Regions from separate parts of the Streptomyces sp. NPDC005791 genome, predicted to be linked through region 2. Evidence: riboswitches for the same ligand, from Rfam matches in the RefSeq annotation. Region 2 holds a riboswitch; each other region holds the start of a gene.
The links. Region 2 has a riboswitch for thiamine pyrophosphate ahead of ACFYSH_RS04735 (thiamine ABC transporter substrate-binding protein). Riboswitches for the same ligand answer to the same signal wherever they lie in the genome.

Region 1: another riboswitch for thiamine pyrophosphate. It lies ahead of thiO (glycine oxidase ThiO); the one in region 2 lies ahead of ACFYSH_RS04735 (thiamine ABC transporter substrate-binding protein).
Region 3: another riboswitch for thiamine pyrophosphate. It lies ahead of thiC (phosphomethylpyrimidine synthase ThiC); the one in region 2 lies ahead of ACFYSH_RS04735 (thiamine ABC transporter substrate-binding protein).

The regions. Positions count from the first base shown of each region.
Region 1 covers NZ_JBIAIP010000010.1:246,763-253,894, reverse strand. The annotation lists gene ACFYSH_RS21355 (thiazole synthase) at 1-516, opposite strand, end outside; gene thiS (sulfur carrier protein ThiS) at 519-743, opposite strand; gene thiO (glycine oxidase ThiO) at 740-1,933, opposite strand; TPP riboswitch at 1,931-2,043, opposite strand; gene ACFYSH_RS21340 (hypothetical protein) at 2,095-2,436, shown strand; gene ACFYSH_RS21335 (NAD(P)/FAD-dependent oxidoreductase) at 2,465-3,706, shown strand; gene ACFYSH_RS21330 (Rv2175c family DNA-binding protein) at 3,766-4,131, shown strand; gene thiE (thiamine phosphate synthase) at 4,280-4,930, shown strand; gene metF (methylenetetrahydrofolate reductase [NAD(P)H]) at 5,072-5,989, shown strand; gene ACFYSH_RS21315 (hypothetical protein) at 6,040-6,984, shown strand; gene ACFYSH_RS21310 (phytoene desaturase family protein) at 7,019-7,132, opposite strand, start outside.
Region 2 covers NZ_JBIAIP010000002.1:102,602-109,733, forward strand. The annotation lists gene ACFYSH_RS04730 (iron ABC transporter permease) at 1-1,506, opposite strand, end outside; gene ACFYSH_RS04735 (thiamine ABC transporter substrate-binding protein) at 1,551-2,645, opposite strand; TPP riboswitch at 2,717-2,833, opposite strand; gene rlmN (23S rRNA (adenine(2503)-C(2))-methyltransferase RlmN) at 2,911-4,017, opposite strand; gene ACFYSH_RS04745 (phosphatidate cytidylyltransferase) at 4,121-5,206, opposite strand; gene frr (ribosome recycling factor) at 5,206-5,763, opposite strand; gene pyrH (UMP kinase) at 5,879-6,655, opposite strand; gene tsf (translation elongation factor Ts) at 6,814-7,132, opposite strand, start outside.
Region 3 covers NZ_JBIAIP010000004.1:224,987-232,118, reverse strand. The annotation lists gene ACFYSH_RS10595 (SsgA family sporulation/cell division regulator) at 1-12, shown strand, start outside; gene ACFYSH_RS10590 (YibE/F family protein) at 94-1,449, opposite strand; TPP riboswitch at 1,521-1,654, shown strand; gene thiC (phosphomethylpyrimidine synthase ThiC) at 1,647-3,431, shown strand; gene ACFYSH_RS10580 (hypothetical protein) at 3,522-4,346, opposite strand; gene ACFYSH_RS10575 (metallophosphoesterase) at 4,525-5,598, opposite strand; gene ACFYSH_RS10570 (LacI family DNA-binding transcriptional regulator) at 5,758-6,870, opposite strand.

The DNA.
Region 1 (7,132 bases), on a different contig from region 2:
CAGCTGGAAGTTGTGGGGGTTGCGGATGCCGAGCCCGGAGCCGATGGGGGAGCCCAGCGGCATGACGGCCGCGCATCCCACGTCCTGCAGCTTGCGCGCCAGGACGGGGTCGTCATTGGTGTACGGCAGGACGGTGAAACCGTCGTCGACCAGGACCTCGGCGGCGTCCAGCAGCTCGATCGGGTCGGGCAGCAGGGTTCGCTCGTCGGCCACGACCTCCAGCTTGATCCAGTCGGTGCCCAGCGCCTCCCGGGCCAGCCGGGCGGTCAGCACGGCCTCGCCGGCGGTGAAGCAGCCCGCGGTGTTCGGCAGGACCTGGATGGAGAGGCGTTCCAGCACGGAGAGCACCGAGCCCCGCACGGTCGGGTCGAGCCGGCGCATCGCCACGGTGGTCAGCTCGGTGCCCGAGGCGATCAGGGAGCGTTCCAGCACGTCGAGGCTCGGCGCCCCGCCCGTCCCCATGATCAACCGTGACGAGAACGCCGTGGAACCGAGGGTGAAGAGATCGTCGGACATGGTCAGCCTCCCTGGACCGCGGTGAGGATCTCGACCCGGTCGCCCTCGGCGAGCGCGGTGGCGGACCACCGGCCGCGGGGGACGACGGCTTCGTTGACCGCGGCGGCGACGCCGGAGGGTGCCGCCGTCAGGGTCGCGACCAGGGCGTCCAGCGGGGTCCCGGCGGGAACGCGGCGATGCTCCCCGTTGACGGACACCGACACGGAGGTGGGTACGGGCGCTGTCATGCGGGCTGCTCCTGGGGTGCCGGGGCGGGGGAGGGGGCTTCACGGGACGGGCCGAAGCGGTCCGGCGAGAACGGCCGGGCCACCTCGGGCAGCTCGCCGGTGGTCAGCACCTGGGCCATCACATCGCCGGTGACGGGCGTCAGCAGCACTCCGTTGCGATGGTGCCCGGTGGCGAGATGCAGACCGGGCAGGGCCGTGGGGCCCAGCAGCGGCGCGTTGTCCGGCGTGGTGGGCCGCAGACCGGCCCGGGTCTCGGCCAGCGGAAGCTCGGTGATGCCGGGGAGCAGCTCATGGGCGTCGCGCAGCAGTTCGTACACCCCGCCCGCGGTGACCGTGGTGTCCCAGCCCTGCTCCTCGGTGGTCGCGCCGATCACCAGCTCGCCGTTGGCGCGCGGCACCAGATAGACCTGGCTGCCGCGCACGACGGCACGCACCGTCCTGCTGAGGAAGGGGGCGTACACGGGCGGCACGGTCAGTCGCACCACCTGCCCCTTGACCGGGCGTACCGGTGGCACGACGGCCTCCGGCAGCCCTTCGAGTCGGGCGCTGAGGCTGCCGCCGGCGAGAACCACCTGGCCGGCGGCGAGCTCCGTGCCGTCCGCGAGGACGGCTCCCGTCGCACGGCCGGCCGTGACGCGGAGCCGTCGGACCCAGGTGCGGTGGAAGACGACCCCCGCCCGTTCGCACGCGGTGACCAGTGCCGAGGCCAGCCGTCGGGGATCCACCTGGTGGTCGCCGTCGACCCGTAGACCGCCGCGTACGCCAGGAGCGAGCATCGGCTCCAGACGGCGGCACTCGCGACCGCTGAGCCACTCGGATTCCAACCCCGAACGCAGTTGCAGAGCGTGCAGCTCCCGCAGATACGCCCGGTCGTCGGAGTCCAGCGCGACGGACAGGGTGCCGCAGGCGCGGAAGCCGGTCTCCTGCCCGCTCACTTCCTCCAGCTCGGCCACGAAGGCCGGATAGCGCGCGGCGGAGTCCACGGTGAGACCGAGCAGAGTCTGTTCGCCGTAGTGGAGTTCGGTGACGGCGGCGAGCATCCCGGCCGCGACCTGGGCCGCCCCGCCACCTGGTGCGGGATCGGCCAGCGTGGTGCGCAGCCCTTGCTGGGCCGACCGCCAGGCGGTCACCAGACCGATGATGCCGCCTCCGACGACCAGGACGTCGGAACTGTCTGCGGAGAAACGCATGGGCGTCCAGCCCCTCCCTTCGCCGGCATGACCCGGATCAGGTTCGTACGGTCGGAGGCCGGCCAGCCTCCCTCTCAGCCCGGTGCGCCCGGACTCCCGCGAGTGTTTTACGGTGGCCAGCCTAGACCCCGTTCTCCGCAGCCGGTAAGGGAGCAGTACCCGTGGCCCGTTCACTCGACGGACTCGTCCTCTCGCCCGTCGCCGACCAGGCGCCGGGCCAGGTCGGCACCCGGACCCGGTTCACCTACCACGAGCAGGAGGGCCGGATCTGGGCCGAGTACGCGGGCGGTGACATCGCCCGGGGCCACCTCGTCGGCACCAGGGACGCCGACACGCTGGACTTCAGGTACGTCCAGCTGAAGCAGGACGGAACGACCGCCTCCGGGCACTGCGTCTCGACCGTCACGGACCTTCCCGACGGCCGGGTCCGGCTGGACGAGCGGTGGGAGTGGGAGTCCCGGAAGGGCAGCGGGACGAGTGTGGTGGAAGAGCTCGCCGGCTGACGGGCGGTCAGATGACTAGGGTGGACGGGTGAGCGAACAGACGCAGGTCCCCGCAGCGGAACAGCGGCCGTACGGAGTCGTGATCGTGGGCGCCGGCATGGCCGGTGTGCAGACAGCCGTGGCCCTGCGCCAACGGGGCTTCACGGGTCCGATCACGCTCATCGGGGCCGAGCCGCACCAGCCGTACGACAGGCCGCCGCTGTCCAAGGCGGTCCTGCTCGGCAAGGCCGAGGACTCCGCCTTCGACATCGACTTCGAGGAACTGGACATCACGCTGCGCCTGGGCCTCGACGTCACCGGCCTGCGTGCCGAGGCGCACGAGCTGGACACCGCCGAAGGGCCCGTCGCGTACGACGCCCTGGTCCTCGCCACCGGCGCGGAACCGGTCGGGCTGCCGGGTTCCGAGAGCGTGCCCGGCGTCCACCTGCTGCGTACGCTCGACGATGCCGCACGGCTTCGGCCCGTCCTGGAGCGGCAGCACGACGTGGTCGTGGTCGGAGCGGGCTGGATCGGTGCCGAGTTCGCCACCGCGGCCCGCGCGGCCGGCTGCGCGGTCACCGTCGTGGAGGCCGCGGACCGTCCCCTCGCGGGCACGCTGCCCGCCGAGGTCGCCGCTCCGATGACCCGCTGGTACGCCGAGAGCGGAGCCGAACTCCTCACCGGTGCACGCGTCGCGCGCGTCGACGAAGGCGCCGTCCACCTGGCGGACGGTCGGGTGATACCCGCTGGAGCGGTGGTCGTGGGCATCGGGGCCCGGCCCGCCACCACGTGGCTCACGGGCTCGGGCATCGCGCTCGGCCCGGACGGCTCGGTCACCGCGGACAGCTCCCTGCGCACGTCGCTGCCCGATGTCCACGCGGTGGGCGACTGCGCCTCCTTCCCCTCCGCCCGCTACGGGGAGCGCCTGCTGGTCCACCACTGGGACAACGCCCTCCAGGGGCCCTGGACGGTCGCCGCGGCCCTCGCCCAGGGCGTGAGCGGGACGTACGACCCGGTGCCCTACTTCTGGTCCGAGCAGTTCGGCCGCTTCGTGCAGTACGCCGGCCATCACGCCCATGCCGACACGCTGCTGTGGCGGGGTGACCCCGCGGAGGCGTCCTGGACCGTCTGCTGGCTGCGGGAAGGCGTCCTGGTCGCGTTGCTGGCCGTCGGCAGGGTGCGCGACATGGCGCAGGGACGCAAGCTCCTCGAAGCCGGGGCGCGGATCGATCCGGCACGCGCCGCCGACTCCTCCGTACCGCTGAAATCGACGGTGCTCGGGGGGCCGTGACGGCCCCGTACGGGCGGCCCGGGTACCGACTGTCGGTCCGGGATGGCACGCTTGTCCTTGTGACCGAGATTGACGCAAAGATCGATGCTCTCGTCCCCGCCTGGCTCCACCTTCCCGACATCGCGGAAATGCTCGATGTCGAGGTGACGCGTGTACGGCAGCTGGTCAAGGAAGGCCAGCTCATCGCCGTACGACGTGGTGAGAACCGGGCGCTGCAGGTGCCTGCCGCCTTCATCGACGGCGACAAGGTGGTCAAGGGTCTCGTAGGGACCCTGACGCTCCTGAGGGACGACGGCTACAACGACGAAGAGATGCTGGACTGGCTCTTCACCCCCGACCCGACCCTGCCCGGCACCCCCGCGCAGGCCCTGAGCGAGAATCGCGGTACGGAGGTGAAGCGCCGGGCCCAGGCGCTCGCCGTCTGACCGGACGACCATGAGCGGGGTGCGGGCCGTGGCACACGCGGCCCGCACCCCGCCGTTGTCGGGCTTGCCGGCACGGCGATCCATCGACGTGAGGGCGATTCGTCGCCGCATCAGTGATCCATCGACACACCGACGGGGGAAAATCGTCATGTCCACGCCCCACTCCCAGCTCTCCGGCGCCCGGCTCTACCTGTGCACGGACGCCCGCAAGCGGCAGGGCGACCTCCCCGAGTTCCTCGACGCGGTGCTGGCCGGCGGCGTGGACATCGTCCAGCTGCGGGACAAGGGCATGGAGGCGGCCGAGGAGCTCGAACACCTCGCGGTGTTCGCCGACGCCTGCAAGCGCCACGGCGCGCTCCTCGCGGTGAACGACCGGGCCGATGTCGCCCATGCCATCGGCTCCGACGTGCTGCACCTCGGGCAGGGCGACCTGCCGGTGCCCGCCGCCCGCGCCGTCATAGGCGGTGACGTCGCGATCGGCCGCTCCACCCACGCCGAGGCCGAGGTCGACGCGGCCGCCGCCGAGGTGGGGGTCGACTACTTCTGCACGGGTCCCTGCTGGCCCACCCCGACCAAGCCCGGCCGTCACGCCCCCGGCCTCGGCCTCGTGCGCTACGCCGCCTCGCTCGGCACGACGCGCCCGTGGTTCGCCATCGGCGGGATCGACGCGGGGAACCTGGACGAGGTGCTGGACGCCGGCGCACGTCGTGTCGTCGTCGTACGGGCGATCACCGAGGCGGCGGACCCGGGCGCGGCGGCCGCCTCGCTCGCCCGACGCATCCGGGCGCGCACCGTCTGAACGGCGGCCTCGGACTCCTTGGCGCCGGCCGGTCGAGGTGCTGACCGAAGGGCTGTCCGAAGGGTGGACAAAGGCCACCTCATTCCGGGCAAATCCCCTCCTCTGGTTGGGGTACCGCCTGGCCCTGGTTAACCTCCCAGTATGGCCCTTGGCACACCTTCCACCAGGACAGATCACGCGCGCACCGTGGGTGAGATGCTCGCGACCGGCGAGATGTCGTTCTCGTTCGAGTTCTGGGCGCCCAAGACCGAGAAGGGCGAGCGGAACCTCTGGAACGCCCTGCGCCGGGTCGAGGCGGTGGGGCCGAGCTTCGTCTCCGTGACGTACGGCGCCGGCGGTTCGACCCGCGCCGGAACGGTCCGGGCGACCCAGCAGATCGCGGCGGACTCCACGCTCACCCCGGTCGCGCACCTCACCGCGGTCGACCACTCGGTCGCAGAGTTGCGCAACATGGTGGGGCAGTACGCCGACGCCGGTATCCGCAACATCCTGGCGGTGCGGGGGGACCCGCCCGGCGACCCGATGGGTGAGTGGGTCGAGCATCCGCAGGGCGTGCGGTACGCGGCGGATCTCGTCCGGCTGATCAAGGAGGCCGGTGATTTCTGCGTCGGCGTCGCGGCATTCCCCGAAATGCATCCGCGGTCAGCCGACTGGGACTCCGACATCCGTCATTTCGTGGACAAGTGCCGCGCCGGTGCCGACTACGCGATCACTCAGATGTTCTTCCATCCGGAAAACTATCTGCAGATGCGTGACCGTGTGGTCGCTGCCGGTTGCGACACCCCGGTCATTCCCGAGGTGATGCCGCTCACCAGCGTCAAACAGCTGGAAAGATTCGCGCAGCTCAGCAACGCGTCCCTGCCTTCCGAGCTGAAAGAGCGCATCCTCGCCGCCAGGGACGACCCGGCCGCTGTACGCTCCATTGGCATCGAGTTCGCCACGGAGTTCTGCGCGAAACTGCTCTCCGAGGGAGTCCCGGGGCTGCACTTCATCACGCTCAACAACTCGACGGCGACACTCGAGATCTACGAGAATCTCGGACTGCACAAGCAGTCGTGACCGGTCGTACCCGCCCCCGTCCGGGGCGGTGGCCGTAGGAGGGGGCGGGCGTGGGCTGGACGGTCCTCTACATCGCATTCGGCATAGTGGCCCTGTGGCTGCTGGGCGAGGTGCTCCTGCAGTACAAGGCACGTCTGCGCTGGCGACTGCTCGCCTTCGCGGGTTTCCTCGGGGTGGTCCTCGGTGTTCTGATCGCCTCCGTCCTGGTCATCATCGTCGGGGCGGTCGCCTTCGCGACGGGCCAGACCTATGTGACGCTCTCCTTCCGGCGCGGCTTCTCGACAGGCTGGGCCATCGGCGGCAGCCCCGGCGAGAGCCGCCGTCGACGCGGGACCGGCGCCACGAAACCCACGCTCGAGGTCTCCGGCCTGGAGTACGAGGGAGCCTCCCAGCAGGGAGCCCCTCAGCAGGCGGAGGCCCCCTCGGCGGTCTACGCACCTGAGCCGCTCCCGGACGACACAGGGCAGTACGGCATCTACACCGACCCGGCCCCGGCCGGCGGCGGTGACCGGCAGGACCAGCACGGTGAGCAGCAGTACGCCGCCTACGACCCGTACACCGGCTACGGTCAGCAGCCCGCCCAGGACTCCTACGGCTACGGCGGCCACGGGGGCTACCAGGACCAGGGCCAGGGCCCGTACCAGGAACAAGGTCAGGACCAGGGTGCCTACGCCGGCCAGTACGGCCACGGCGCCGACCAGCCGGGCTACGCGCCCTACTCCGACCCCTACAACGGTACGGACACCTCCACCGGCACCGGGCAGTACGCCGCGCACGACAGCTACGGCAACGGCCACGACGCCTCCTACGGCACCGGGCAGCAGCCCGCCGACCCGTACGCCGGGCAGTACGCGGACACCCCGCCGGGTGGGGTGTGGGTCCCGCAACAGCGCGAGAGCGGGCTGCACCCCCCGATGCCGCCGGAAGCCCCCGTCCAGCCGGCCCCGTACGGCAACGGATACGACACCGGTCAGAACGAGCAGTACCGCTACTGATCCGCCGACCGGCGGCCGACGCGCCTTCCGCGGCTCACCGGGAGCCGCGGAAGCCGTCCCCCTCCACCACGAGTCCGGCGACCAGGGCACCCGACATCCCGGCGTGGGCCGATCCGCCGCCGGGATGCGACCAGCCGCCCGCCAGATA
Region 2 (7,132 bases):
CTCTCCCGAACGCCCCAGCAGCCTGGCCACGGCGACCGGCAGGGTGGGGTTGTCGGGGCGTGCGATGAACACGGTCGCGCCGAACTCACCGAGCGACACGGCGAAGGCGAAGCCGGCTGCCACCAGCACTGCCCGCCGTACCAGCGGGAGGTCCACCTCGCGCCAGGCCCGCAGCGGCGAGGCACCGAGCACCGCGGCGGCCTCCCGCAGCCGTTCGTCCACGGCACGCAGGACGGGCAGCATGGTCCGTACGACGAAGGGGACGCCCACCAGCGCCTGGGCGAGCGGGACCAGGATCCAGGACGTGCGCAGGTCGAGCGGCGGCTTGTCGAGCGTGATGAGGAAACCGAAGCCGACGGTGACCGCCGACACCCCGAGCGGCAGCATCAGCAGGGCGTCGAAGCCCCGCACCAGTCTGCCTGCCCTCCGGGTCAGCGCGGCGGCCGCGAGGCCGCCGATCACGAGGGCGAGGAGCGTCGCGACCAGGGCGTAGCGCAGCGAGTTACCGATGGCGTCGAGCGGCGGGACCAGGAAGGTGGAGCCGTTGGCGTCGGCGGACCGGAGTGCCCGGTAGAAGTCGAAACCGTAGCCGCCGGACGTGTCCAGGGAGCGTTCCACCAGCACGCCGAGCGGCAGCAGGACCAGAAGCAGCACGGTCAGCAGTACGCCGGCGAGCAGCGCCCGCTGGCCGGCTCCGCGGGGCGGCCGGGAGGTCTGCGCCGGGTCGACGAGCTTCAGCGCCGTCTCCCGGCGCCGTACGGTCCAGGCGTGTACGGCGAGGATCGCGCCGACCGCGGCGAACTGCACCAGGGTCAGCACCGCGGCCGTCGGCAGGTCGAGCAGCTGGGCGGTCTGCCGGTAGATCTCCACCTCCAGCGTGGAGTAGGCCGGACCGCCGAGGATCTGGACGACACCGAACGAGGTGAAGGTGAAGAGGAAGACCATCAGAGCCGCGGCGGCCACGGCCGGTCCCAGCGCGGGCAGGGTCACGCGCCGCCAGGTGGCGACACGGCCGGCCCCGAGCACCCGGGCGGCCTCTTCCTGGCGGGGGTCGAGCTGTGACCACAGGCCGCCGACGGTCCGTACGACGACCGCGTAGTTGAAGAAGACGTGGGCGAGCAGGATCGCCCACACGGTCGTGTCGAGACGGACTCCCCAGAGCTCGTCGAGGAACCCGCCGCGCCCCAGCAGTGCCAGGAACGCTGTGCCCACCACGACGGTCGGCAGGACGAACGGCACGGTCACCACGGCGCGCAGCAGTTGCTTGCCGGGGAAGTCGAAGCGGGCGAAGACGTAGGCACCGGGCAGCGCGATCAGCAGGGTGAGCACGGTCGAGGCGAGGGCCTGCCAGGTCGTGAACCAGAGGACATCGAGGATGTCCGGCCGGCTCAGCACCGCCCCGATCCTGCCGAACTGCCAGTCGCCGTCCGGCTTCAGCCCCCGGCCGACGATCGCGACGACCGGGTAGGCGAAGAACAGGGCGAAGAACAGGACGGGCACGGCCATGAGGCCGAGCCGCACCGCGTTCCCCCGCCAGGCGGGCCGCGCGACTACTTCACGACGAGCGAGGACCATGACTGGACCCACTGCTCACGGTTCTTGGCGATCTTCTCCGGGGCCACGGTCGCCGGCTCGTCGACGGTCGCACCGAACTTCGTGAAGAGTTCCGGGAGCTTCGCGTCCTTCACCACCGGGTTCACGAACATGTTCAGCGGCATGTCCTCCTGGAACTGCTTGCTGATCAGGAAGTCCAGCAGCGCCTTGCCGCCCGCCTCGTTCTTCGCGCCGTCCAGCAGGCCGGCGAACTCGATCTGGCGGAAGCAGGTGCCGGTGGCGACACCGGTCGGGGCCTCGGCGGGCTGTGGATCGGCGTACAGCACCTCGACGGGCGGGCTGGAGGCGTACGAGACGACGAGCGGACGGTCGGCCTCGGCCTTCTTGCCGCCTGCGGAGCCGGAGAACTCCTCGTTGTACGCCTGCTCCCAGCCGTCGACGACCTTGACGCCGTTGCTCTTCAGCTTCTTCCAGTAGTCCTGGTAGCCGGTCTCGCCGTAGGTGGCGACGGTGCCGAGCAGGAAGCCGAGGCCGGGCGAGGAGGTCGCGGCGTTCTCGGTGACGAGGAGGTTCCTGTACGCGGGCTTCAGCAGGTCGTCGAAGGACGTCGGCGGGTCGAGCTTCTTGTCGGCGAAGTACTTCTTGTCGTAGTTGACGCAGATGTCACCGGTGTCGACGGGCGTCACCCGGTGCTCGTCCGCGTCGAGCCGGGTGTCGGCCGCGACACGGTCCAGGCCCTTCGCCTCGTACGGCCTGAACAGACCGTTGTCCAGGGCCCGGGAGAGGAGCGTGTTGTCGGCGCCGAAGAACACGTCACCACGGGGTGAGCCCTTGGTCAGGATCTCCTGGTTGAGCGCGGCTCCGGCATCACCGCTCTTGAGCACCTTGACCGTGTAGCCGGTCTCCTTCGTGAACGCCTTCAGGACGGCGTCCGAGGCGTTGAACGAGTCGTGACTGACCAGGGTGACGGTCTTGGAACCGGCTCCCTCGCCACCGGAGGCCTTGTCGTCGGAGCCGCCGCAGCCCGCGAGCGCGGTGACACCGAGCGCGGCGGCAAGCGCCGTCGCCGCGTACTTCGTGGTGGTGTTCATGTGATTCCTCCTGGAGGTGACCAGGAAGAGACGCGGCCCTGCCCGCTCGGTGAGCGGGCAGGGCGCAACAGCTTGAGTAAGGTCCGAACTTCCTACCCGGAATGACCCGGGCGAGGTTCAGAGGGTCTGCGGCCGACCTGTCCTCGGTGCCGCACTCTCAGCGCTGTGGCGCTCCCCTGTCGGAATATGAAGTTGATTTCGGGCCAGGCTACACCGGCCGGATCACGCCGTACCGGCCGGATCGTGCCCCGCCCTGGGTGCCGCCTCAGCGCTCGGAGGCCGCCAGCTGCCCGCAGGCACCGTCGATCTCCTGGCCGCGGGTGTCCCGGACGGTCACCGGGACACCGTGGGCCGCGATCGCCTCGACGAACGCCTTCTCGTCCTCGGGCCGTGAGGCGGTCCACTTCGAGCCCGGGGTCGGATTCAGCGGGATGAGATTGACGTGTACCCGCTTGCCCTTGAGCAGCCGGCCCAGCAGGTCGCCCCGCCACGCCTGGTCGTTGATGTCGCGGATCAGCGCGTACTCGATGGAGATGCGGCGGCCCGACTTCTCCGCGTACTCCCACGCGGCGTCCAGGACCTCGCGGACCTTCCAGCGGGTGTTCACGGGCACGAGGGTGTCGCGCAGCTCGTCGTCAGGGGCGTGCAGTGAGACCGCGAGCCGGCACTTGAAGCCCTCGTCGGCGAAGCGCAGCATGGCCGGCACCAGGCCCACCGTGGACACGGTGATCCCGCGCTGCGAGAGACCGAGGCCGTCCGGCTCGGGGTCCGTCAGCCGCCGGATCGCCCCGACGACGCGCTTGTAGTTGGCGAGCGGCTCGCCCATGCCCATGAAGACGATGTTGGACAGCCGTGCCGGCCCGCCCGGGACCTCGCCGTCACGAAGCGCGCGCATGCCGTCCACGATCTGGTGCACGATCTCGGCGGTCGACAGGTTGCGGTCGAGTCCCGCCTGCCCGGTGGCGCAGAACGGGCAGTTCATCCCGCAGCCGGCCTGCGACGAGATACACATGGTCACCCGGTCCGGGTACCGCATGAGGACGGATTCCACGAGGGTGCCGTCGTGCAGCTTCCAGAGCGTCTTACGGGTGGTGTCGTCGTCACAGCTGATGTGGCGCACGACCGACATGAGGTCGGGGAACATCGCCTCGGCGAGCTTGTCCCGCGACGCGGCCGGGATGTTGGTCCACTCCGCCGGGTCGTGCGCGTACCGCGTGAAGTAGTGCTGCGACAGCTGCTTGGCACGGAAGGGCTTCTCGCCGGTCGCGGCGACTGCTTCCTTGCGCTCGTCGGGGGTGAGGTCGGCGAGGTGCCGCGGCGGCCGCTTGGCTCCACGGGGCGCGACAAAAGTGAGTTCTCCGGGCTTAGGCATGGTTCATCCAGTGTCGCAGACATACGAGTAAGGGCCCGCCGCCCTGTGGACGACGGACCCCTACGCGCAAAACCCCAGGTCAGTAAGTGTCTACGAGGCCTGATCAGCCGGAGCCGACGAACAGCACCAGCAGCAGCCACACGACCGGCGCGCTCGGCAGGAGCGAGTCGAGCCGGTCCATGATGCCGCCGTGGCCGGGCAGCAGCGTGCCCATGTCCTTGATGCCGAGGTCCCGCTTGATCATGGACTCGCCCAGGTCCCCCAGCGTGGCGCTGGCGGCGACGGCGAGACCCATCAGCAGCCCCTGCCACCAGCTCCCGCCGTCGATCAGGAACTCCATGCACAGGGCGCCGGCCACCATCGCGAAACCGATCGCCCCGAGCAGTCCCTCGCGGGTCTTCCCGGGGCTGATGCGCGGTGCCAGTTTGTGCGTGCCGAAGCGCCAACCGACGGCGTACGCACCGGTGTCGCTGACCACGGTCAGCAGGAGGAAGGTCAGGACACGCCACGCACCGTCGTCCGCGGTGAGCATCATGGCGACGAACGTCGCCAGGAACGGCACGTAGAACACGGCGAAGACACCCGCCGTGACGTCCTTGAGGTAGCCCTCGGGCGGCTTCGTCATCCGCCACACGAGCACCGCGAGGGCCGTGAGGGCCATGGCGACCCAGGCGCCCTCCGCCTCCCGCACATAGCCGGCGACGACCATGGCGGCGCCGCCGACGGCGAGCGGCACGAGGGGGACGTCGATGCCCTTGCGCTCCTTGAGGCGGGAGGTGAGCTCCCAGAGACCGACCACCACCGCCAGCACCACGACACCGACGAAGACGGCCTTCACGACGAAGAGCGACCCGGCGACGACCGCGCCGAGCCCGAGACCGACCCCTATGGCGGCACGCAGATCACGCCCCGCGCGCTTCTTCTGCGGCGGGGGTGACGGCAACGGGGTGGACATGGGCTCCGGCTTCTCGTCACGGAACAGGGGGCCACTGACGCGCGCGGCGTCCCTGTTCCGGTCGTCGCGGTCGTCGGCGTCTCTACCTGCGTCGGGAACGTCCGGCACGATGGGCATGGGCCGAGTCTGCTGGGCGCCGTGCACATCGTAAGCAGGACCCGCCGGGGCGGCCCCCATCTCGGGCGCGCCCCAGTAGCCGGCTCCCTGCGGGGCGCCCCGGGAAGAGTCGTTCATCAGACTTCGAGCAGCTCGGCTTCCTTGTGCTTGAGCAGCTCGTCCACCTGTGCGACGTACTTCGCGGTGGTGTCGTCGAGCTCCTTCTCCGCACGGCGGACCTCGTCCTCGCCGGACTCCTTGTCCTTGACGAGCTTGTCGAGCGTCTCCTTGGCCTTGCGGCGGATGGAGCGGATCGAGATCTTGGAGTCCTCGGCCTTGGTCTTGGCGACCTTGATGAACTCCTTGCGACGGTCCTGCGTGAGCTCGGGGAACGTCACACGGATGATGTTGCCGTCGTTGCTCGGGTTGACCCCGAGGTCGGAGTCACGGATCGCCTGCTCGATGTTGCGCAGCGCGGTCTTGTCGAACGGGGTCACCACGGCCATCCGCGGCTCGGGGACCGAGAACGAGGCCAGCTGGTTGATCGGGGTCAGCGCGCCGTAGTAGTCCGCGACGATCTTGTTGAACATCGCCGGGTGCGCACGGCCGGTGCGGATCGCGGCGAAGTCCTCTTTCGCGACCACGACGGCCTTCTCCATCTTCTCCTCGGCCTCGAGGAGGATTTCTTCGATCACCACGTGCTCCTGCGTGTCTTGAGCGGACCCGGCATCGTCGGGTCCTGCGGATCCTGCGTCGCGTCCTCACCTGCACGGTGTCCGACCGGCAGGCCGTTGTCCATCGTTGGGGCCGTCAGGCCCGGGTGCTCTCGTCGCTCACCAGCGTGCCGATCTTCTCACCCTTGACCGCGCGGGCGATATTGCCCTCCGTGGTCAGTTCGAAGACCAGGATCGGGAGCTGGTTGTCCCGGCAGAGCGTGATGGCGGTGGCGTCGGCGACCCTGAGGTCGCGGGCGATCACCTCGCCGTACTCCAGGGCGTCGAACTTCACCGCGTCGGGGTTGGACTTCGGGTCGGAGTCGTAGACCCCGTCCACGCCGTTCTTCCCCATCAGCAGCGCCTCCGCGTCGATCTCCAGAGCGCGCTGGGCGGCGGTCGTGTCGGTGGAGAAGTACGGCATTCCCATACCGGCCCCGAAGATGACGACGCGCCCCTTCTCCAGGTGCCGTACGGCACGGAGCGGGATGTACGGCTCCGCGACCTGGCCCATGGTGATGGCGGTCTGGACGCGTGAGTCGATGCCTTCCTTCTCCAGGAAGTCCTGCAGTGCCAGGCAGTTCATGACCGTGCCGAGCATGCCCATGTAGTCGGAGCGCGCCCGGTCCATGCCGCGCTGCTGGAGCTCGGCACCGCGGAAGAAGTTGCCGCCGCCGATGACGATCGCGATCTCCGCGCCGTCGCGCACGACGGCCGCGATCTCACGCGCGATGGCGTGCACGACATCCGGGTCCACGCCCAGACCGCCGCCGCCGGCGAACGCCTCACCGGACAGCTTCAGCATGAAGCGGCCGGAAATCTTGTCGTCGTCGCGTTTGTGGTCGCCCTGGGTGGCGTCCGCGCCCTTGTTCATGGGAATTCTCCTCGTGCACATACGAAGAAGGCCATTGCCGGTGGGTCTGTTGTCCCTCAGCGGCAATGGCCTCCTCGTCAGATCTGCGGTCGTCCGGCTGGGTGCGGCCGACGACTGCACCAGACCCTATCGGGGTCCACCGTTGTTCGCGGACGGACTCAGATGCCGACCTTGATACGCGCGAAGCGCTTCAGGCTGACACCGGCCTCGTCCAGGACCTTCTGGACGGACTTCTTGTTGTCCAGCGCGTACGGCTGGCCGAGGAGGGTGGCCTCCTTGAAGAAGCCGTTGACGCGACCCTCGACGATCTTCGGGAGCGCGGCCTCGGGCTTGCCCTCGGCGCGCGTGGTCTCCTCGGCGACGCGGCGCTCGGCCTCGACGACCTCGGCGGGGACGTCCTCGCGGGACAGGTACTTCGGGGCGAAGGCGGCGATGTGCTGCGCGAGGCCCTTGGCCAGCTCGGCGTCGGCCTTGTCC
Region 3 (7,132 bases), on a different contig from region 2:
AACGCCGGCTGAACAGATCGGTCCTGCTGAACAGATGGGTCCTGCTCGACACCGAACACCGGTGGCCCGGTTCCCTGTGCCCGGTGGCCCGGTTCACGCCTTGCGGCGTCGGCCCCTCCCGGTCCGTGCGGGTGCAGGAGCTGCGGCTTCCGCGCCGAGCCCCGTGCGGTCCGCGGAGACCACCAGCGCCGCGAGCACCGTCGTCACCGGGACCGAGGCGACCAGTCCGATCGATCCGACGAGTGTCCGGACGATCTCCACCGCGACCAGTTCACTGGTGGCGACCGTGCTCACGCCGCTCTGGGCGATGGAGAAGAGAAGCAACAGGGGGAGCGCCGCGCCCGCGTAGGCGAGTACGAGCGTGTTGACGACCGAGGCGATGTGGTCGCGCCCGATCCGGATGCCCGCCCGGTAGAGACCGCGTACGCCCATCGTCGGGTCGGCCTGGTGCAGTTCCCAGACCGCTGAGGTCTGGGTGACGGTCACATCGTCGAGCACGCCGAGCGAGCCGATGATCACACCGGCCAGCAGCAGGCCACTCATGTCGATGTCCGGGTACAGGCCGTGGATGAGGCCGGTGTTGTCATCCGTGTTCCCGGACAGGCTCGCCCACCCGATGAAGAGCGATCCCAGCAGCCCGATCAGCAGCAGCGAGGTGAGCGTGCCGACGACCGCCACCGAGGTGCGGGCGGTCAGCCCGTGACAGGTGTACAGGGCGATCAGCATGATGGCGCTGGCCCCGATCACCGCGACGACCAGCGGATTCGAACCTTGCAGGATCGCCGGCAGGATGAACAGGGTCAGCACGGCGAAGGACACGGCGAGCGCGATCAGCGCCATCAGCCCGCGCAGTCGGCCCACCACGACCACCGCGAGGGCGAAGATCCCGGCGAGGAGCGCCATCGGGAACGAGCGGTCCACATCGGTCACCGAGTACTGAAGGTCCCGAGGTGCGTCAGGGGCGTACGCCACGACCACTCCCTGACCCTCCCGCAGCTGCCGGGGCGCATCGGGCTGGACCACCTCCACGAAGGTGCGGCCCTTGTCCTCACCGGTCGTCACCTCGACCGTCGCCTTCTTGCACTCCCCCGTCTGTTCGTTGACGGCTTCCCGCCCCGAGGCCGTGGAGGTGTCGCCGGTCGCCGGTACCTGTGAGGCGTTGACGTCCGCGCAGTCGACCGACACCACCTTCGTCACCCGGCCGTCCTGGGTCTGCCGGTCGAAGCCGACACCCGTGCGCTCATGGGCCGGGGCACCGCCGGGCCAGAACGCCACGAGGCCGACCAGGACGGCCGTCGCGAAGGGGATCAGCACGGCCGCGATGACCTTACGCAAGTGCTTGGACACGGGCGCGGCAGGACCGTGACTGTGGGAGTGGCCGTGCGCATGACTCTGCGTGCTGCCTGATGCGGGGCCGGGGGATTCGGGGGCGCTTCCGGGAGACGTCACCCGGCGATCATCCCAAGAAGAGGGGAGGTCCTCTGGCCAGCACGCCAGAAGGGAGGCTAGCGTGGGGGGACATCTGTACACGCGGGAGCTCGGAGCACCGGGCTGAGAGGGCGCTGACCTCCGTATATCCCTACGGGAAACGCTGCGCCGACCGCCGAACCTGTTACCGGGTAATGCCGGCGTAGGGAGTAGGTCTCATGACCACAGCGGACGCACGCACGCCTGCCTCGAAGCGGAACCAGCAGGACGCCGAGGCCGGGAAGTCCATCGGCTGGCACAAGGGGTACGTCCAGGGCTCGCGCCCGGACCTCCGGGTGCCGGTCCGTCAGGTGCACCTCACCAACGGCAAGGACGTGACGCTGTACGACACCTCCGGGCCGTACACCGATCCCACCACCGCAACCGACGTACGCCGAGGACTCGCCCCGCTCCGGGAGAACTGGATCATCGGCCGCGGGGACACCGAGGAGTACGCGGGCCGCCCCGCGCGCCCCGAGGACGACGGCCTCAGGCACACCTCGCCGCGCGGAGGGCTGCGCAACCTCGACGCGGTCTTCCCGGGCCGCCCGCGCCAGCCCCGACGCAGCCGTGACGGCCGGCCCGTCACGCAGCTCGCGTACGCCCGCCGGGGGGAGATCACCCCGGAGATGGAGTACGTCGCGATCCGGGAGAACACCGAACCCGAGGTCGTGCGCGAGGAGATCGCGGCCGGCCGGGCGGTCCTCCCCGCCAACGTGAACCACCCGGAGATCGAGCCGATGATCATCGGTAAGCGCTTCCTGGTGAAGGTGAACGCCAACATCGGCAACTCCGCGGTCACCTCCTCCATCGAGGAGGAGGTGGACAAGATGACCTGGGCCACCAAGTGGGGCGCCGACACGGTCATGGATCTCTCCACCGGCCGCAACATCCACACCACCCGCGAGTGGGTGCTGCGCAACTCCCCCGTGCCGATCGGCACCGTCCCCCTCTACCAGGCACTCGAGAAGGTCGACGGACGGGCCGAGGAGCTGACGTGGGAGATCTACAGGGACACGGTCATCGAGCAGGCGGAGCAGGGCGTCGACTACATGACGGTGCACGCGGGCGTCCGGCTGCCCTACGTCCCGCTGACAGCCCGTCGTAAGACGGGCATCGTCTCGCGTGGCGGGTCGATCATGGCTGCCTGGTGCCTGGCACACCACAAGGAGTCGTTCCTGTACGAGAACTTCGAGGAGCTCTGCGAGATCCTCGCGTCCTACGACGTGACGTACTCACTCGGTGACGGGCTGCGTCCCGGCTCCATCGCGGACGCCAACGACGAGGCGCAGTTCGCCGAACTCCGTACGCTCGGCGAACTCAACACCGTCGCCAAGCGGTGCGGCGTCCAGACGATGATCGAGGGCCCGGGACACGTCCCGATGCACAAGATCAAGGAGAACATCGATCTGCAGCAGGAGATCTGCGAGGAGGCGCCCTTCTACACGCTGGGGCCCCTCACCACGGACGTCGCTCCCGCATACGACCACATCACCTCGGGCATCGGTGCGGCGATGATCGCCTGGTGGGGGACCGCGATGCTCTGCTACGTCACGCCCAAGGAGCACTTGGGGCTGCCGAACCGTGACGATGTGAAGACCGGTGTCATCACCTACAAGATCGCCGCTCATGCGGCGGACCTCGCCAAGGGGCACCCCGGAGCGCAGGCGTGGGACGACGCCCTTTCGGACGCCCGGTTCGAATTCCGCTGGGAGGACCAGTTCAATCTGGCGCTCGATCCTGACACCGCGCGGGAGTTCCACGACGAGACGCTGCCGGCCGAACCGGCGAAGACGGCGCACTTCTGCTCCATGTGCGGCCCCAAGTTCTGCTCGATGAAGATCTCCCACGACATCCGTCGGGAGCACGGGAACGAACAGGCCGAGATCGAGGCGGGGATGGCCGAGAAGTCCAAGGAGTTCGCAGCGGCGGGCAACAGGGTCTATCTGCCTGTCGTGGACTGACGTCAGGACGCCGGGTCCGGGCGCCACGCCGTGGCGCCCGGCGCGGGGCCTCGCCGGGTTCCGGCTCGGGGCCCTGTCGTGCCCCTCGGATCACTCCGGCTGGTGTTCGGGGCCGCCGAAGTCCGGGCTGGTGAAGTCGGGGCTGGTGAAGGTCGGGCGCGGGCCGGCCGAGGGGCCTCCCCCCGGCCCGGAGAAGTCCGGTCTGCTGTAACCGATCTTCGGTATCCGGTTGGCCGAACGGTGCGGGGTCCGCGAGGCGGGGCCCGCGGTCGGATCGGCCAGCGCGTCCCGGAGGAAGGGCAGGACGCCGCGTTCCAGCAAGGCGTGGCGCCAGGCCTCCCTGGCGCGCGCGACGTCCTCCGGCAGTTCCTCCTCCTCGTCCGTGGCGGGCAGCGCGGTGGCACCGTTGCGCAGGGCGGTGACGAGGAGGCCCACGGCGGCGACGAGGATGGCGGCGGCGGCGACGGCTGCGAAGAACCACCCGGCGGTGACCATGGTTCCGGCGAAGGCCGGGGCGGGGCTGAGTGCCTGGAGGGAGTAGCCGATCAGCAGGAATATGAGGGCGGCCGTGCCCGCGAGGACGGGCGCCAGGGCGGAGATCACCGCGAGTGTGCCGGCGCCTGTGGGGTCGGAGTCGTCCGCGGCGGACCCGGGGCCGGAGGCCTGGACATCCGGGCCGCCCGGCCCGCGCAGCTCACCGCGGACCGTCACGTAGTGGTCGTACTCGGTGGCCGCCGCCGCCGTGATCAGGGGCGTGGCGTCGAGCGCCATCGTACGGAGCTGTTCCGGATTGAGACGGTCGCCGATGCCGTCCAGATCCGGTCGTTCGTGAGCATGGCGCAGTGCGTCGGCCAGGATCCGCTCGTACTCGGGGCGGTCCTCGGCCAGCAGGTGCGGAGCGCTTTTCATGTGCATCCCCCGATGCTCCGTAGGGCCTGATCGACCGTAGGGGCGGGCGACCGGGCGGAAACGGAGGAGAGCCTGCTACTGATACGCCGATGGTAGAGCGCCTACGGCATGGGGTGACAGGGGGTTTCCGGAAATAGACCCAGCCGCCGACGGTGCCGGGCCGTGACGCATTCCCCGACGACCGTCAGTCACGCAGCGGAAGTTGGGCGACCAACAGCTTTCCGGCCATGGTCACTCCACCGTCCATGGCGACGGCCAGACCTTCCGCGTAGACGTGCGGGCCGTCCACCACCGGCCGGGCCACGTCCTCGCCTTCATCCGGTCCGACCTCGCCGAGCAGGTACGGAATGGGGCTGTGGCCGTGGACGACGCGCCGTCCACCGTACGTCGACATCAGTTCACGGACGGCTTCCGTGCCGCCCTCGTCGCGGAAGGCGAACCGCTTGGTGAGCTTCCGGAAGAGGTCCCAGCACTCATCGGCGTCGTTCCGCGTGAGGATGGCGTGCACCGTGTCGTTGACGTCCTCGATGGTGGTTCCGTAATCGAGGTAGGCGGTCGTGTCGGAGTGCATCAGCAGGTGCCCGTCCTCCTCGACGACGGCGTCGAGCCGGGCCATCCACTGGAGGTGGACGTCCTGCAGCCGGTCCATGTCGGTCTTCTGGCCGCCGTTGAGCAGCCAGGCGGCCTGGAAGGTCGCGGTGCCGGCGCCGGAGTTCACCGGGGTGTCACCGAACCTCTTCGCGCCGAGCAGCAGCAGTTCGTGGTTGCCCATGAGCGCCTTGCAGTAACCGCCGGCCGCGGCGGCCTCCGCGGAGAGGCGCATGACCAGATCGATGACGCCGATGCCGTCAGGACCTCGGTCGGTGAAGTCGCCGAGGAACCAGAGCCTGGCGTTGCCGGCTGCCCAGCGGCCGTCGGTGTCGACGAGGCCCTGCTCACGCAGAGAGCCCAGGAGTTCGTCCAGGTATCCGTGGACGTCACCGACGACGTACAGCGGGCCGCGGCCGGAATCGCCACCGGTCCGGGCTTCCGGGACGGTGTTCACCTGAACGGTGTCCCCGCGGTTGATCACAGGCAGATCCCGCGCGGTGGGGGTGTACCCCTCCGGCGGCTCGTCGCCCACCGAGATGTTGCCGGGATGCGGCAGGAGCGGGTCCACCGGCACCTGTGCATACGGCGGTACGCGGAAGTCGCGCAACGTCGCTGTCCGCACCACGGGTTCCTGACCGGCCCCCTGAGTCATCGACCCCTCCACCACCGTCGCGCCTCCGTACACCTGACGGTCCCTGCCTGGTAGAGGTGGTCCGCGGTGTCGTGCGCCCATCATAGGAATGCGGATCGTGCTGTGTGACGCACCAGGGGTGGTGAATCCGTGGGCACATCTGGTTCATCGGTCGTTTGGTCCTGATTAATCCGATCAGTCCCCGGCCGGTGACCTCGGAGCGCTGACCGTGGTGCGGGGTGGGCGGCGCTGGGAGGACGTCCGGACGATGAGTTCCGTCGGTATCACCTGCTCCACCGGGCCGTCGTGCTCGACCCCTTCGATGGCGTCGATGAGGAGCTGGACGACCGCCGTGCCGATTCTGCGAGGCTTCAGCGAGAGGGTGCTGATGGGCGGTTCGGTCGAGGCGTACACGGTGGATTCGCTGCAGCAGACCAGGAGGAGGTCCTCGGGGACCCTCAGACCGTAGCGTCGCGCCGCGGCGAGCAGATCGGTGCCGTTGGGGTCGAAGAGCCCGTAGACGGCGTCGGGGCGGTCGGGACGGGCGAGGAGGCGGTCCGCGGCGACGGCGCCCGCGCAGGGGTCGTGGGCCGGGTAGGACTCGTAGACCGGATCCTGGCCGACCCGCTCGCACCAGTGGAGGTAGGCGGTGGTCGACAGCCGGGTGTACGTGTCGGTGGTGGTGCCGGTCAGCAGCCCGATACGGCGGGCTCCTGCGGCCGCGAGGTGGTCCAGGAGGTCGAGGACCGCCGCCCGGTGGTCGTTGTCGACCCAGGCGGTGACCGGGAGGGTGCCCGCCGGGCGCCCGTCGGAGACGACGGGCAGGCCCTGGCGCACGAGCTCGGTGACCACCGGGTCCTGGTCGGAGGGATCGATGACGACCGTCCCGTCCAGCGCGACGTTGGACCAGACGTCGTGGCGTGACGTGGCGGGGAGGATCACGAGGGCGTAGCCGCGTGCGAGGGCGGCCGATGTGGCGGCTCTCGCCATCTCCGCGAAATACGCGAATTCGGTGAAGGTGAAAGGTTCATCCCCGTACGTGGTCACGGTCAGGCCGATGAGCCCCGACTTGCCGGTACGGAGGGTTCGGGCCGCCGCGGACGGGCGGTAGCCCAGCCGTTCGGCGACCTCGCGGACATGGCGGCGGGTGGCGTCCGGGAGCCTGCCCTTGCCGTTGAGCGCGTCGGACACGGTCGTGATGGAGACCCCGGCCGCCGCGGCTACGTCCCGGATCCCCGCACGTCCTGGCCGGCCGTTACGCCGGGGCGTCTCTGTCCGGCTTACCTGGTGCTTCCCTGCTGCTGTCATGGCGAGCCGATAGTAGGGGGCCGATGCCGGGTCCGGCTGGTCGCATATGCCTACCTTGACAGGCACGTTTCTGCATGATCAACGGGGGGCAAATGCCTTGGAATCGCAGGGGGTTGGCCGTGCGGGCATCACCGTGTCACGCATCGGTGTGCAGGAACCTGGTGAATGGCCCATGTCTCGAAGAGGTCTCAACTCACCTGTTCGAGGGATGCGCGCCACGGAGCGAGCGACCGGCGCGCGACGGGATGTGCGGCGCTCCCCT